2 regions of the Lysinibacillus sp. GbtcB16 genome follow, and region 2 is predicted to be linked to the other one. Evidence: predicted binding sites of a transcription regulator. Region 2 holds the regulator's gene; the other holds the start of a gene.
The links. The regulator NrdR, encoded in region 2, represses ribonucleotide reductase genes. The targets are predictions, from matches to a motif close to AACACNATATATNGTGTT.

Region 1 (8,934 bases), on a different contig from region 2:
ATAAATGGGAGTTACGGATACCTGTTGCTAAAATTTGCTCCTTGATGTGAGCAGGCATTTTTTGCATAAAGCCTGTTTCTGTGAAAGCTTTACGTAAACGAGCTGTTTCTTCGTCAGTAGCACCTACTAAGAATGGGAAGCTTCCACGCTCTTTAGCAAGCTCTGTAGACGCCTCATACGCGGTTTCAGCAATTGTTTTAAAGATTTCATCGACTAAAGCATTACCTGCTTCAGAACCGTATTCTTTCTCACAATAAATGAGTAAATCAGCTAGACCCATTACGCCTAGTCCAACACGACGCTCACCAAGTGCTTGTACACGGTTTTCCTCTAAGAAGTATGGAGTTGCATCAATAACATTATCCTGCATACGGACACCAACACGAACCGTTTCACGTAGTGCTTCGTAATCTACAGTTTGATTGTCTTTATTCGCAAATTGTGCAAGGTTTACCGCTGCCAAGTTACACACTGAGTATGGCGCAAGGGGCTGTTCCCCACATGGGTTAGTTGCAACAACGCTTTGACCATATGCCTTTGCATTCGTCATATCATTCGCATTGTCGATAAAGAAAATTCCTGGCTCTGCAGAGTATGTTGCACATACGTTAATTAAATTCCACAATTCTTTCGCTTTGATTGTGCGATATGTGCGGATTTTATAGCCCATTTTCTCCCATTCACGAACGTCACCAACATGATGCCATTCTGTGTTGTAAGCATGCATTTCTTCTTTCGAGTATTCTTCAACCGCTGGGAAACGCAGTTCGAAATCAGCATCGTTTTCAACAGCTTCCATAAATTCTTTTGTTAATGTTACGGAGATGTTTGCACCTGTTAAAAACTCTGAGTTATGCACAGTATATGTGCCACCATCACGTAATTTATTTTCAGCCTCACGAATAATGGCTGTATCAAATCCACCTAATCCTTCTATGCTTTTATAGTTTACAATGCCTTGATACATAGCTTCTTCCTGCATAGAAAGTGGCTTGAAGTTTAATTTCTCTTTCGCTAGACGAATGATTGTTTCATCCGTTGTATTTTCAATTAGGTAACGCAGAATACGTGGGTTTTGCATTTTCGAAATAATAAACTCCACAATATCTGGATGCCAATCGGCAAGCATAATCATTTGTGCTCCACGACGTGAGCCACCTTGCTCTACAAGATGTGTTAATTTAGCAATATCATCTAACCAAGAAACAGAACCTGATGATTTACCGTTTACACCACGTGCCAATGTGTTGCGTGGACGTAATGTGGAACCATTTGTTCCTACTCCACCACCACGGCTCATAATTTCCATTACTTGCTTACGGTGATCACTAATACCTTCACGTGAATCCGCAACAAAAGGCATTACGTAACAGTTAAAGAATGTTACATCTGTTTCAGATCCTGCTCCGTAGATTACTCGTCCAGCAGGAATGAACTTTAAGGACACTAATTGCTCATAAAATTTTTCAAACCATTCTTGGCGTTTTTCTGGTGTTTTTTCAACAACCGCCAGTCCTGTTGCATTTCGTTTAGCGATTTGTTCATAAAAAATCTCAAGAGGCTTCTCTAGCACGTCAATTGAACGCGTAATCACACCCGTTTCTTGCTCCTGTGGATCGTCTAAAACGCTACGATAATCTTCCTCAATCAAAATATCAGCTGTTTTTGTAGTCATGTCCAGCTTTTGAATTGTCCCTAAACCTCGTGCAGGGAATTTTGGATCAGCTTTTACCGTTAAAACAACAAAGTCACCGGCTTTTAGTGTTTTCTTTTCTGTGTCTTTAAACGAGTAGCGATCGATCATGACAAGTCTTGATACACCTTTGTGCGTGATGTGCATATCAGGCGTTACAGGGTGTACCTGCGGGAATTGTTCGATATCTTTGTTTAACTGTTCAAATTGATTGTTTACATCGGGTTGATGATTTGTGAGTACCATCGTTTTGCCTCCCTTACAAAATAAATACACAATATCATGTGTTGTTAAACACTACATATTGTGTATATGTCTTTAAAAAAGATACTATATATAGATTTTCAATTCAACTCTTGCTTTTTTCAATAGAATCGTAACTACTTGTAATAGCAAGGATTGAACGCTTAAAAATATTTTTTTATACCATTTTTTACTTTTTGAAGTTCCACTCATCAGATGCATATTTTTTTTCTTCTAATGCACGGACATATTCTAACTGCTCCTCAGAAAGTGTAAATGGTTTTAATTCAATTTGCAACGATTTTGCAAAACCATCTCGAAAAGCAGTCACACATTGTTCAACTGTCACAGGTTCATCCACAAGACTGTTAATCGCTACTGCTTTCTCTGGTAATTTTCTGCGCATACGATCCTTCGCTTCTTCACTCGAAAAATTAAAGACCGATAATAACTTCTCCTGATCTAAATCTAATAAAATGGCACCATGCTGCAATATAACGCCTTTTTGTCGTGTTTGCGCACTTCCTGCTATTTTTTTCCCTTCAACTACCAGCTCATACCAGCTTGGAGCATCAAAGCATACTGCACTTTTCGGACTCTTTAAGTCTGCTCTTTTCTCCTCTGTATCAGGGACACTAAAATAGGCATCCATCCCTAAGTTATGGAAACCTTGCAAGATGCCTTCACTTAGCACACGGTACGCCTCTGTCACTGACTCTGGCATATTTGGATAGCTTTCTGTTACGATGACACTATATGTGAGCTCATGCTCATGCAGCACAGCTCGTCCACCAGTTGGTCGACGTACAAAACCTAAGCCTTGCTCACGTACAGCATCTAAATTTATATCTTTTTTGGCTTGCTGAAAATAACCGATTGATAATGTTGCCGGTTCCCACTCATAAAAACGAATGACTGGTGGAATGAACCCCTCACTATGCCAATCAAGTAATGCTTCATCTAGTGCCATATTAAAAGAAGGACTACATTTCCCTGAATTTAAAAAATACCAAGTTGTCATATGTTCATCTCCTACAATTTATAAAAATACCTCAGGCCCCACCTGCGGTTCAACCTTAACGAAGATTACGTTACAGTTCAAGTTGTGGCTTTGCAAACGATATCGACGAATTCGCCACAATCTAGTTAATTTTATCAAACTCATTGGACTATCGCTAGCGCATCTTTTATAATAATAAAGAAGATAGAAAGGGGTAAGAAAATCTTGGACATACTTATCACAATCGGTGTCGTTTTAGTAGTCGTAATTGCATACATCGGTATTAATGCACTAAGACTCAAAAAAGCTGTAACCAACTTAACACAAGAACAATTTATTGAAGGCTATCGTAAAGCGCAGCTAATCGATGTTCGTGAACAAAAAGAATTTGATGCTGGTCACATTCTTGGCGCACGAAATGTTCCTTCCACAACATTACGTCAACGTTATAAAGAAATTCGCCCAGATTTACCAGTATATTTATACTGTCAAAATACAGGCCGTAGCTCACGTGCTGCACTATTTCTTAAAAAACGTGGGTACAACCAAATTTACCAACTTCAAGGCGGCTTCAAAACTTGGACAGGTAAAATAAAAGCCAAAAAATATTAATATTTCCCTAAAAAAGTCGTCTCAAAGAACTAGGAGACGGCTTCTTTTTATACAAAAAATTCAGAGTTTCTACTATATTATATCTATTGCAAAATTTTAAGCGGCTATTTCTTACACTCGTTCATACTATAATGATCCTCTTCCTCTCACTTGTCCCCTCTTCATTTCTTCACATAAAACTTTCGTATTTGCGCATACTACGAAAATCTTTGTATGCCCAAAAATACTAATTATCGTTAGTAATTTTCATTTATACACTACATTCTTCTATTTTTCTGAAAATAATATAAATTTCTAGTTGAATAATTGTAAAAGCACTGCTAGGATATATAATATCTTAAAATAATATTTATGATAAAAAATTAATAAGCTATGAATGCTATGGATCAAACTATAGCAGGAGCAGTTCTGGAGAGAGCGCAATGTGCGTCGCCGAAGGGTTCACTATCTCAGGCAAAAGGACAGAGGAGTAATAACAGCTTTTTTAAGCGATGCCATACGAAGGTTATGATGATTTCATGAACCATCCGTGATCAAATGGTATTTGTTATTCTGACGTTTTTCCGAGACTAGTGTCACAACTAGTCTCTTTTTTATTTTTCCAGTCATCATTTTTTATGCATCTTTGGGGGGATTAACGTGGAACAGCAACAATTAAAACGTGAATTAAAAAATCGCCATGTACAGCTTATTGCCATTGGTGGGACAATAGGAACCGGCTTATTTCTCGGCTCTGGGAAAGCCATTGCATTAGCAGGGCCTTCGATCATCCTTGCCTATTTAATTGTCGGAACGGCACTCTTTTTTGTTATGCGTGCATTGGGCGAACTATTACTTTCGAATTCAGGATATACATCATTTACGGATTTTGCCTCCGAATACATAGGGCCATGGGCAGGGTATGTAACAGGCTGGACCTACTGGTTCTGTTGGATCATGACGGCGATGGCAGATATTATCGCTGTGGGGGTTTATACACAATATTGGTTTGATATCCCTCAGTGGGTTCCAGCTATTGGTTGTTTAGTAGTATTACTACTATTGAATTTATTAACGGTCAAACTATTTGGGGAGTTAGAATTTTGGTTTGCTATCATTAAAGTGATTACCATTGTGGCGCTCATTATCCTTGGACTTATTATGTTAGTGACAGGCTTTCAAACAAGCTCTGGGACGGTTTCAGTAGATAATCTTTGGGTCCACGGCGGCCTGTTTCCAAATGGAGTATATGGCTTTTTAATGGCCTTCCAGATGGTTGTTTTCGCTTTCGTCGGTGTGGAATTAGTAGGGGTATCGGCAGCCGAGACTGCGGACCCACAAAAAAACATTCCTTCTGCTATTAATAAAATACCATTCCGAATTTTACTCTTTTATGTAGGGGCACTGTTTGTCATCCTATGTATCAATCCATGGTATGAAATGTCTGCCACAAGCAGTCCATTTGTCCAAGTATTTACATTAGCGGGTATTCCAATTGCTGCAGGTATTATTAATTTTGTTGTGCTCACTTCAGCCGCATCTGCTGGTAATAGTGGTTTATTCTCAACAAGTCGAATGCTCTTTAATCTTGGTAAAAATAAACAAGCATCACCTGCATTTGCTAAGCTCAATAAAAATAGTGTTCCAAGTAACGCACTAGTCATTTCTGCAATTGTTGTATCAGTAGGGGCACTGTTAAGTAAGCTAATGCCAGAGAATGCCTTTAGTATCGTAACGACTATTAGTGCGATTTGCTTCATATGGGTGTGGAGTATTATCATCATTTCTCACATCATCTATAAACGGAAAAATCGTGCCCTACATGAGGCCTCAAGCTTCAAAGCACCGCTGACACCTTTTATTAACTACGTAGTGCTTGCGTTTTTTGCTTTCCTATTAATTGTGATGTTTATTTCTGAGGCAACACGTACAGCTCTTCTACTAACACCTATTTGGTTTATTGCCCTATTCATTCTATATAAAATGAAAAAAAGATGACTTCAGAGCTCACTCTGAAGTCATCTTCTATTCGTTAAAAAATGGTCATATCCCATTCTGTCGCTAAATGTTTCAGCAATTGGACACCTGCGACACTATTCCCAATAGGATCGATGGCTGGTCCATAAATACCTATGCCACAGCCAGCAGGGAATGGTGAATCTAATCCTGCATGACCTGGGACAGCGGTAAGAATGGCACCAGAAACACCACTTTTAGCAGGAAGTCCAATAAACGCCGCAAATTTTCCTGAAGCATTGTACATACCGCATGTTACCATTAAAGCCTTTGCTAATTTTGCCACTTGTTTAGGAAATAATTGTTTCTTTAATAGCGGATGATAGCCATCATTAGCGATAACTAAACCAATCATCGCTAAATCGGATACATTGACTTCAATCGCACATTGCTTTAAGTAAACCTCAAGAGCCGCTTCTACTGGGCAGTCTAAGAAACCAGAATCCATTAAATAGTAGGCTAGTGCTCGATTACGGTTAGCTGTTTGCCACTCGGATTGAAACACTTCCTCGTTGACACTTAATTGCTTACCTATGATTTGCTCTAAAAATTGTAGGATTTTGTCAATCTTCTCCTGTGGTGAATGACCAATCATCATAGAGGAGACAGTAATCGCCCCAGCATTAATCATTGGATTAAAGGGCTTTCCTGGCTGATGACTTTCTAAGCGAATAATAGAGTTGAATGTATCTCCTGTTGGCTCAACATCCACCCTTTCTAATACATAGGGCAATCCTCGATCCATACAGGCCAGTATAAAGGTGATTACTTTGGAAACACTTTGAAGCGTAAATAATTCTGACGTATCACCAGCTTTAATTTCATGCCCTTCAGTGCCAATAATGGCTATGGCTAATTGATTTGGGTCTTTTTTAGCTAATGCAGGGATATAGTTAGCGCACTGTCCTTCTTTTGCGGCAGAGCGAAACTGTGTGACCGATTGTGCCACAAGCTGATCGTGACTAGGTTGTGTTGACATTACTGTGGACTCCTTTCAAAATGTGCAAAAACAGAGTCTTCATAGTTCTCCTATGAAGACTCTATCCATATTTTTGCTATCCTTTTATCGCTTTGGAGGCATTGTCCCCTCCGGAATTAACGATTCATACGTCTCCCCATCAAGACGTTCTTGCCATTCCTTTTTAGCTTCCTCAATCAGTACTGGATTACCCAATAACTCAATCGCAGTACACGCCATAATTTTAGCAGCTTGTAGCATACCTTTATGGGCGATAGGCGTGACACCTTGAGAAACAACTTGCCATGTATGCAGTGGCGTTCCTAATGCCATACATACTGCCGTACATTGAACAGTTGGCACATTCCAGCTAACATCTCCCACATCCGTAGAGCCACCCATGATAAATTCAGGAAGCATTCGAGGAATATGATCAGCAATAACTTTTCCTTGTAATGGTTGAACATCGTCTTTATGTAGACCAACTAATGAAGAGGCTTGTACTTCAGGAGAAAACGTATTGAAAATAGCCTGAGCATACTGTTCATCCTCTATTGTATAGTCTGGCATGCCAATTTCAAGTATTTGTTGATACATGGCATCATAAAGCGTCTTATTTGTTATTAAATTAGAAGCAGCACCTTCAAAATCGATTTCTAGGGAAGTACCTGTCATGAGCGTTGCACCCTTCGCTATTTGTTCAACACGCTGATAGATTTCTTGCACTTGTTGCTTTTTAGGTGCTCGCACTAAATAGGTAACCTCAGCATATGGTTGAACAACATTCGGAGATGTTCCACCAGAGTTTGTAATAGCATAATGCACTCTTGCTTCTGGAATGATATGCTCTCGTAAATAGTTTACCCCAACGTTCATTAGCTCAACAGCATCTAATGCACTTCTTCCCAGATGAGGAGCAGCTGCTGCATGTGCACTTTTACCTGTAAACTTAAATGTAACAGCATAGTTTGCTAGAGAGCTACATGTCATCACCGTTGAAAACGTACCAGGATGCCAAGAAATGGCGATATCTACATCATCGAATAAGCCAGCTTTCGCCATATAAGCTTTACCAGATCCATTTTCTTCTGCAGGGCAACCGTAAAAACGGATGGTTGCGGATTGTGGATGTTGCTCTAAATAATCTTTTACGGCAACAGCTGCTGCAAATGCTCCTGTTCCTAATAAATTATGGCCACAGCCATGACCACTTCCCCCATTCTCAAGAGGCTCATGAATGGTAACACCGCCCTTTTGGCTCAAGCCAGGTAGTGCATCGTATTCCCCTAAAAAGGCGATGACTGGCTTTCCTGACCCAAAAGTTCCAACAAGCGCAGTATCCAGCCCAGCTACGCCAGCCTCAGTTTGAAAACCCTCGTTTTCGAGTGCCTCTTTCATATATTGCATCGATTGTTGTTCTTGAAAATGAAGCTCCGGTACAGCCCAAATTGCATCGCTTAAGGCCACGCTTGCATCCTTTTTTGCCTCAATTAATGTAGAAATTTTTTCTTGAAAACTCATTATTGTTCCTCCAATTTATTTATTATGCTTTCAATAATGCTCCTTTTTGGTCGTTTAACGTTACAAGCGACACAATACAAATGAGCGCGAATCCAATTAACATCCAAAAGGCTGCATCAAAGGAGCCATTAAAGGCATCGACCATAAAACCAATAGCCATAGGTGTAACAAACCCCGCTAGCTGTCCGCCTGTATTCGCGATCCCCATAGCTGAGCCTGTTATAGACGAAGGCAATTTCTTTAGAACAATTACGGGTAGTAGCGTAATGACAAACGCAATAAAGATAGAAACAACTGTTTGATAGCCAATAAATAATGTCACCGTTTTCGCTGTAAACATTAAATACAATAAAAGACCGATGACTGCACAGGAAATGGAGCCTAACACCTTTTCCATTCCTCTTGGAAGCTTATCGATAATATATCCGCTACCATACACCCCAATAATCGTTGTAATAGCAGGAATCGTTTGTGCCCAACCAATGGACATTAAGTCTAGTCCACGATTTTTTTGAAGGTATGTTGGAATCCACGATACTAATCCCCAGTTCACCGCATAAATACAGAAATAAGCAATAATCAAATTCCACATGAGCGGTGTTTTCAAAAGTTCTTTAAAGCTTACCTTAACTGCCGGACTACCTGTCTCAGCAGCCTCTGCTGTTTCAGCTTTTGGGAGCTGAATGTATTTCCAATATAAATAAGCAATAATCGCTCCAATAGCCCCGATTATGATAAACATCATACGCCAGCCAATCGTTCCTAATAAATAAGCGGCTAACAGCGGTACAATTAGCGAAACAATCCCACCAGAAGTCAGCATAATCGACATCGCTCTGCCTCTTTCTTCTTTCGGGAAAATCGTGGCAATAATCTTAGAGCTAGATGGTTGGAATCCACCCTCTCCAATAC
Region 2 (8,934 bases):
GTAGTGTCGGTAAGTGAAGAGGTTCAGCTTCGACGCTTAATGGAACGCAATCATTTATCAAAAGAGGATGCCTTAGCACGCATGCACTCACAGTTGCCTATGTCTGTCAAAGAAAAGGGAGCTCATGCGGTCATTTATAATAATGAGAATCTGGAAAATACAGAGGAACAATTAAAGAAAATTCTTGCTTTCTGGGGTGTAATTTAAAGTGTTTCAAGCTAAAAATGTGTAGCAAGTAAATCTTGCTACACATTTTTTTATGGGCAAATGCCATAATAAAAGATAATTTTTCAGAAAATAAGAACTTTTATAATATGACTATTTAATGTTCATCTTTTTTAAAATTGTGTTATACTAATCACCATAAAGTATATAATTAATCTGAGTATGTACTCACAGGAGGATTTTTAAATGACAGTATCAATTGCTATTAATGGTTTCGGACGTATCGGACGTATGGTTTTCCGCCAAGCGATCGTACAAGAAAATTTAAATATTGTTGCTATTAACGCTAGCTATCCAGCAGAAACGTTAGCACATTTGATTAAGTATGACACAAATCACGGAACATTTGAAGGTACAGTAGAACCAGCAGGCGATGCTTTAGTTGTAAATGGCAAACGTGTTCAAATTATTAGCGAACGTGATCCATTAAAATTACCTTGGGCTACAATGGGTGTTGATATCGTTATCGAAGCTACAGGTAAATTTAATGAACGTGACAAAGCAGCAATGCACTTAGAAGCTGGCGCGAAAAAAGTTATCTTAACAGCACCTGGTAAAAACGAAGATGTAACAATTGTTTTAGGTGTGAATGATGACAAACTTGATATTGCTAAACATGATGTAATTTCAAACGCTTCTTGTACAACAAACTGCTTAGCACCAGTAGCAAAAGTATTAAATGATACATTTGGTATTGAAAATGGTTTAATGACAACTGTTCATGCTTATACAAACGATCAAAAGAACTTAGATAATCCACATAAAGATTTACGTCGTGCACGTGGGTGTGCACAATCAATTATTCCTACATCTACAGGCGCTGCCAAAGCATTAAAATTAGTTCTACCTGAGTTAGAAGGTAAAATTCATGGTATGGCACTTCGCGTTCCAACACCAAATGTTTCTTTAGTTGACCTTGTAGTAGATTTAAATACAGATGTAACAGTTGATGCTATTAATGCAGCATTCGTAAAAGCTGCAACAGAAGGTCCAATGAAAGGCATTTTAAATTTCTCAGTTGAACCACTAGTATCTTCTGATTACAACACAACGACTTACTCATCAACAGTTGATGGGCTTTCCACAATGGTATTAGGTAACCGTAAAGTGAAAGTACTTGCTTGGTATGACAATGAGTGGGGTTACTCTGCACGCGTGGTTGACCTAGTGAAAAAAGTGGCTAATGCATTAGAAACGGTAAACGCATAATATATTCATTTTGAGCACATTGAAATCTAACTGGTTTCAATGTGCTTTTTTTTAAAACTTTCCTTGTACTTTAGGTGCTTTAGGTTTATCATGAGCTCACTACGTGAATGCACTTTTCTTATATGTAGGAAATTTGTTATAATAGAAATATTAAATTGTTGTAAACCAGGAGAGTAATTATATGAGATGTCCATCTTGCCAATTTAACGGAACGCGTGTTGTGGATTCGAGGCCAGTAGATGATAATAAAGAAATTCGTAGACGTCGTGAATGTGAGTCATGTGGCTTCCGTTTTACAACGTTTGAAAAAATTGAAGAGACCCCATTAGTTGTAGTGAAAAAAGAAGGTTCACGAGAGGAATTTAGCCGTGAAAAGGTACTTCGTGGACTTATTCGTGCCTGTGAGAAACGCCCAGTTGCGCTTGATATACTGGAGCAACTTGTCCTATCAATTGAAAAAGATCTTCGTCGTATTGGAAATTCAGAAGTACGCTCAGAAGATGTCGGTGAATTGGTAATGGATCGCTTAGCCAAAATTGATGAGGTGGCGTATGTCCGTTTTGCATCGGTCTACCGACAGTTTAAAGATATCAATGTCTTTATCGAGGAGATTAAAGATATTATTCAACGTCAAACGGAGCAGAAATCATAGAAAATAGAGAGGATGAATGACGTTGATTCATTTATTTAAGGAATTGCAGCCTGGCGATCCTTTTGACATTCGTCTACCTCATGCATTTTCTACTCAAGAGCGTCAATTAGTAACATTATTCTATCAACCGTTAACGGGCTCAGACCCTATTAGCCTTTATTTAACTTTATGGGCAGAAGCAGAACAGATACCAAAGCCGCAAATGACACATTATTATTTAATGAATGTCCTCGGACTGCCTATTGGTAAAGTGTTTGAGGCACGTATAGCCCTTGAAGCGATTGGTTTACTACGTACATGGAAAAAAGAAAATGCTGGTGAGCGAAGTTTTTTATATGAGTTACAGCGCCCATTAGATGCGGAAAGCTTTATGAAAGACCCGTTGTTGTCGATGTTTTTATTTAGCAAAATTGGAGAGCAGGCATATCGTAATTTACGGCAACGTTTTATATCCCCTGTGAGGGACGCGGATTTTAAAGATGTATCTCGTGCCTTTATAGATGTCTATAAGCCCGTTCATTCCAATATTCCATCAGATTTACAAGTAGATACGAATCGTAAGGATAAACAACAAAAGGTGTATCCTTTTTATTTGGAGCAATTTGACTTCGATCTGTTGCAAGCAGGTTTATCTGAGCAACTGGTGCCATCCAATTTACTGACATTAGAAGTTCGTGAGGCTATTGCTAAGCTGGCATTTTTATATCACTTAACAGCGCTTGATATGCAAAAAGTAGTGATTCTTGCTTTAGACGATGATTTAGGGATTTCCCAAGAGCGCTTACGCAAGGCAGCTGCTGATTTCTATAAGTTAACGATGTCAAAAGAGCCACCAAAAATAGCGAGAGTTAGCGAGCCATTGCCAGTAGAAGAAACTGGACAAAAATCAAAGGATCAGGAGCTACAACACTATTTAGAGACTACGGCTCCTATTCAAGTGTTGCGTGACATTAATAATGGGAAAGAACCTTTGCAAACCTCTGTACAACTTGCCGAAAGTTTAATTGTGCAGCACGGCATGCCGATTGGGGTAGTCAATGCGTTACTTGAGTATGTTATGTTAACAACGGATATGAAGTTACCTAAAAAATATGTGGAAACAATTGCGGATCATTGGGTTCGTAAAAATATCCAAACGGCTAAAGAAGCAATGGAGCTTGCACGCCAAGAGCATGATAAATATACAACTTGGAAAAATAAACCTCAAACAACCACTAAAACGAGCCAGCGAGCTAAGGGACGTTCAGGACATCAACGAGAAGAAAAAGTCCCCGAGTGGTTTTATAAACGTGATGAGAAACAAGAGGAAAGTACTTCTAGCACGATAGATTTTGAAAAAGAACGTCAAAAAATATTAGAGATGCTAGGGAAAAGTGAATAGTAAAGAAGGTGAGCAACAATCGAACCTATAAATGGACCATTAAAACGAGCTATTAATGTACCCTCGTTTCAAGAACGCTATGAAGCCATGCGACGTGAAATTTTAGAAAATCCACGCGTCCAAGAATTTCTAGCACGTCATGCAGATGAATTAAGCTACGATAATATCGAACGAAATTTACCTAAGCTCCATGAATTTATTAGTCAATCTACGGAATGCTGTGGTTGTGATAACACAGAACATTGTACAAACTATTTAAAAGGCTTCCTTCCTACTTTAAGGGTAGTTCGGAATACAGTTGAAATTGATTATGTACGCTGTGAGCAAAAAATTAGAGAAGAAGAGCGTCGGGATGTCGCGAATATGATTGCTAGTATGCATATGCCTAAAGATGTGCTTCAAGCAACGATTCACGATTTAAGTATTGATGATGAGTCTCGAGTGATGATCGCCCAAAAAGCAGCGCAATTTGTTAAAGCGACAAAAGAATCGGGTCATTTACCATCAAAAGGTTTTTACTTATACGGTAAATTCGGCGTAGGGAAGTCTTTTGTACTTGGTGCACTTGCCAATGAATTAGCGTCTATTAAAATACGTTCAGTTGTTGTCTTCGTGCCAGAATTTTTACGGGAAATGAAAAATGCTATTGGCGATAATACATTGAATGAAAAAATAGACTATATAAAAAAGGCTCCAGTTTTAATGCTCGATGATTTAGGGGCAGAAACAATGACCGCATGGACAAGGGATGAAATTTTAGGGACTATTTTCCATTATCGAATGGCTGAGCAATTGCCAACGTTTATTACATCTAATTTTAATTATGGAGAATTAGAGCACCATTTAGCCCAATCGCAAAAAGGTGATATTGAGGTTGTCAAGGCGGGCCGTATTATGGAGCGTATTAAAGCCTTAACAGAGCCAATCGAAATGCGTGGCAATAACCGTAGGATGTAACATTGGTAGTTGCATTTTTCGACAATCGAGCGTATACTGACTCATATACTAAATATCAATATGCATTGATGAGGACATGAATTTTGTGTATCAGCTTCTAGAGAGGGAAGTCAACGGCTGAAAGCTTCCTAGTATGAACGCATCATTTACTACCTACTGAGCAGCGAAAGGGATAATCTTTCGCCGGTCCCTAGCCCGTTAGCTAGCCTTGAGCTTCGTCTGACTTGATAAGTCGGAAGGAAGAAGGGTGGAACCACGAGCATACGCTTCGTCCCTTTCGTGAGGGACGGGGCTTTTTTATTTTGTGGAGAGACCTCGCTCAATTCGAGGTGAAGAGCGCTTATATAAGCAGCCATATCACTTGATTCATTAGTCAACATTTCATCAATCATTATGTATTCAAACAATAACGAAGGAGTGCAACGAATATGTCAGAAATGATTAAATTAACTTTCCCAGATGGCGCTGTAAAGGAATTTGTAAAAGGTACATCAACAGATGACGTAGCCTTATCAATCAGCCCTGGCTTACGAAAAAAAGCTTACGCAGGTAAAATTAATGGTGTATTAGTAGATTTAAAAACACCAATCGAAGAAGATGCTGCCATTGCCATTATCACACAAGATGATGCAGAAGCACTTGAAATTTTACGTCACTCAACAGCCCACTTAACTGCACAGGCAATTAAACGTTTATTTCCTGATGTAAAGCTTGGTATTGGTCCTGTTATCGATGGTGGATTCTACTACGATATTGATTCTCCTACACCGATCACTGCCGAAGATCTACCAGCAATTGAAAAGGAAATGAAAAAAATTATTGCTGAAAATCTAGAGGTAGAACGTAAAAATGTAAGTCGTGCGGAAGCACAAGCAATGTATGAAGAAATTGGCGATGAATATAAACTAGAATTGCTAGAAGCAATCCCTGCAGATGAGCAAGTGTCCATTTATTATCAAGGGGAATTTTTCGATCTTTGCCGTGGTATTCACGTACCATCTACTGGTAAACTTCGCGAATTTAAGCTGTTATCATTAGCAGGTGCCTATTGGAGAGGAAACTCTGATAACAAAATGCTACAACGTATTTATGGTACGGCGTTCTTCAAAAAAGAAGAATTAAAACATCATCTACAAATGTTAGAAGAAGCAAAAGAACGTGATCACCGTAAAATCGGGAAGGAATTAGAGCTATTTACAACTTCTCAAAAGGTCGGCCAAGGTTTACCACTTTGGTTACCAAATGGTGCAACAATTCGTCGTGTTATTGAGCGTTATATCGTCGATAAAGAACTATCTCTTGGATATAAGCATGTTTATACACCTGTATTAGGTTCAAAAGAGCTTTATCAAACTTCAGGTCACTGGGATCATTACCAAGATTCTATTTTCCCACCAATGGAAATGGACAACGAGACATTAATTATGCGTCCAATGAACTGTCCTCACCATATGATGGTTTACAAAAATAGCATGCATTCTTACCGTAGTTTACCATTACGTATTGCAGAGCTTGGTACAATGCACCGCTATGAAATGTCGGGAGCAGTTTCTGGCCTACAGCGTGTACGTGGAATGACTTTAAATGATGCACATATCTTTGTTCGTCCAGACCAAATTAAAGCAGAGTTCCAAAAAGTCGTGCAGTTAATTTTAGAGGTTTATAAAGATTTTGATTTAAATGATTATTCATTCCGTTTATCGTATCGCGACCCTGCAGATACTGAAAAATACTTCAATGATGATGCTATGTGGGAAAAAGCACAGAGCATGTTAAAAGAAGCAATGGATGAGCTTGGCTTAGATTACTTCGAGGCAGAAGGTGAAGCAGCCTTCTATGGCCCTAAACTGGATGTGCAAGTAAAAACAGCAATCGGTAAAGAAGAAACTTTATCAACTGTTCAGCTAGACTTCTTATTACCAGAACGTTTCGATCTAAGTTACGTTGGGGAAGATGGCAAACCACATCGTCCAGTCGTAATTCACCGTGGCGTTGTATCAACAATGGAACGTTTCGTTGCCTTCTTAATTGAAGAGTATAAAGGTGCATTCCCAACTTGGTTAGCTCCAGTGCAAGTAGAAGTCATTCCAGTATCGAATGAAGCGCACTTCGATTATGCAAAACAAATTGAAGAGCAATTAACAGCAGCGGGCTTACGTGTGGAGATGGATGATCGTGAAGAAAAATTAGGCTATAAAATCCGTGAAGCACAAATGAAAAAGATACCATATATGCTTGTCATTGGTGATAAAGAAGTTGAAGCTAATGGTGTAAATGTTCGCCGTTATGGCTCTAAAGATTCCGAAACAATTAGCTTTGAGAATTTCCTAGCAGCTATAAAAGCGGAAATTACAAAATAATATTTCCTAAAAAATCTCACTTGCATAAGTGAGGTTTTTTGTATAAAATGAATCTTGCTGTTGTATAAATTATTTAAGATTAGGTCAATCTAGGTATGATAAGAAAATTAATATTTGACAGCTTATCATATACATGCTAATATAATTAAGGTTAATGAATACAAAGTTTGTGGTTGAAGTAGAGGCTGCCCGCTTCTCACCTGATACAACGCTTTAAAGGCTGTGAACAGGTATGACACGTTGAATTGTTTTGCGTAGACTTGCGCATGCACATATAGCGGGCGGACATCTTCAAAAATGTCCGTCCTTTTTTTATGGACATGACAAGAGGATGTACCGTTCAACCGGGCAAGGCTTTGCCCAAACCATGTATTCGCGACAACTACTTGGAGGTGGATTACTATTAGCAAAGACATGTATGTAAACGAAGGCATTCGCGCACGTGAACTTCGATTAATCGATCACAATGGTGACCAGCTTGGTGTAAAGACACGTAATGAAGCGCTAGAAATCGCCACTCGTGTAAACTTGGATCTTGTCCTTGTGGCCCCTCAAGCCAAGCCGCCAGTCGCTCGTATCATGGACTATGGTAAATTTAAGTTTGAACAGCAAAAGAAAGACCGTGAAATTCGTAAAAATCAAAAGGTCATCGTAATGAAAGAGGTTCGTCTGAGCCCATCAATCGATGAACATGATTTCCAAACGAAGCTACGTAATGCGATTAAATTCCTTGAAAAAGGCGATAAAGTAAAATGTAGCCTACGTTTCAAAGGTCGTGCGATTACACACAAAGATATTGGTCAACGTGTGTTAGATCGTTTTGCTGAAGCTTGTGCTGAAGTATCAACGGTAGAACAAAAACCGAAGATGGAAGGCCGAAGCATGTTCTTAGTTCTTCAACCAAAGAACGAGAAATAATATTAGACGAACAGTTTAGGAGGAATTCGACATGCCAAAAATGAAAACTCACCGTGGAGCTGCGAAACGTTTCAAAAAAACGGGTTCAGGTAAATTAAAATATGACCGTGCTTATGGAAGCCACTTATTCGCAAACAAATCTACGAAACAAAAACGTCACCTACGTAAAGCAAACATCGTTTCATCTGGTGACTTCAAACGCATCAAATCTCTACTTGTTTACATGAAATAATTGACTACAAAAATACTAACATTCATTTTTTAATGAAAAGCAGGAGGTAATTCATATGCCACGCGTAAAAGGCGGAACAGTGACGCGCAAACGTCGTAAAAAAGTATTAAAATTAGCTAAAGGTTACTACGGTTCAAAACATACATTATATAAAGTTGCTAACCAAGCAGTAATGAAGTCAGGTCAATATGCATACCGTGACCGTCGTCAGAAAAAACGTGATTTCCGTAAATTATGGATCACTCGTATTAACGCAGCTGCTCGTATGAACGGTCTTTCTTACAGCCGTTTAATGCACGGTTTAAAAGTTGCTGGTATCGAAGTTAACCGTAAAATGTTAGCTGACCTTGCTGTAACTGATGCTGCTGCATTCACTCAATTAGCAGACGCTGCTAAAAAAGCTGTAGCTAAATAATATTTGACTCAGTTAAATATTGTTTCTGCACTGAAAGCGGATGCGACAGGTGTAAAAAAAGACTGATGGATTTTTCCATCAGTCTTTTTTGTGTTAGATTAATAATATACGTTTGTTAATAAAGGAGTAGAGAATGGGACAAGCATTATTAGCTTATATGAGTATTATATCGATTGTGTTACTCATTTTAATGGGTATGGATAAATCGCGTGCTAAAAAGCATGAATGGCGTATTGCAGAGCGTACTTTGTTTACACTAGCCATCGTAGGAGGAGCAGTAGGCGGGGTGCTTGGCATGTATTTATTCCGTCATAAAACACGCCATAATAGTTTTGCATTTGGATTCCCTCTACTTGCAGCCATCCAAATTTTTATTATCGTACAGCTTTGGTTATAAATGAAAACATTTTAAAACACATCCTCATCAAGAGGATGTGTTACGCATAAGCTGTTCAATGGGCTGCTTCCAATTGATTTTCGCACTTGGATAATTCAATAGAATTTCTTGCTGTAAATATTCAAAGTCGCCTTTTGTAAAGCCCTGCAATGTTGCAGTATCACGTGCGCCGACAAAAATAGTGACAA

Region 1: KVT27_RS11845 (vitamin B12-dependent ribonucleotide reductase) is a predicted target of NrdR. The motif match lies at 1,987-2,004, and genes of this name have one in related genera.

What each region holds. Positions count from the first base shown of each region.
Region 1 is NZ_JAGXJV010000001.1:2,321,043-2,329,976, forward strand. Features, by position in the region: gene KVT27_RS11845 (vitamin B12-dependent ribonucleotide reductase) at 1-1,939, opposite strand, end outside; gene KVT27_RS11850 (lipoate--protein ligase family protein) at 2,127-2,957, opposite strand; gene KVT27_RS11855 (rhodanese-like domain-containing protein) at 3,162-3,548, shown strand; glycine riboswitch at 3,947-4,023, shown strand; gene KVT27_RS11860 (amino acid permease) at 4,188-5,525, shown strand; gene KVT27_RS11865 (glutaminase) at 5,560-6,522, opposite strand; gene KVT27_RS11870 (M20 family metallopeptidase) at 6,607-8,022, opposite strand; gene KVT27_RS11875 (MFS transporter) at 8,045-8,934, opposite strand, start outside.
Region 2 is NZ_JAGXJV010000002.1:174,638-183,571, forward strand. Features, by position in the region: gene coaE (dephospho-CoA kinase) at 1-207, shown strand, start outside; gene KVT27_RS12730 (glyceraldehyde-3-phosphate dehydrogenase) at 412-1,434, shown strand; gene nrdR (transcriptional regulator NrdR) at 1,616-2,086, shown strand; gene KVT27_RS12740 (replication initiation and membrane attachment family protein) at 2,103-3,467, shown strand; gene dnaI (primosomal protein DnaI) at 3,495-4,424, shown strand; gene thrS (threonine--tRNA ligase) at 4,853-6,784, shown strand; gene infC (translation initiation factor IF-3) at 7,199-7,702, shown strand; gene rpmI (50S ribosomal protein L35) at 7,734-7,934, shown strand; gene rplT (50S ribosomal protein L20) at 7,990-8,349, shown strand; gene KVT27_RS12770 (DUF1294 domain-containing protein) at 8,483-8,746, shown strand; gene KVT27_RS12775 (hypothetical protein) at 8,774-8,934, opposite strand, start outside.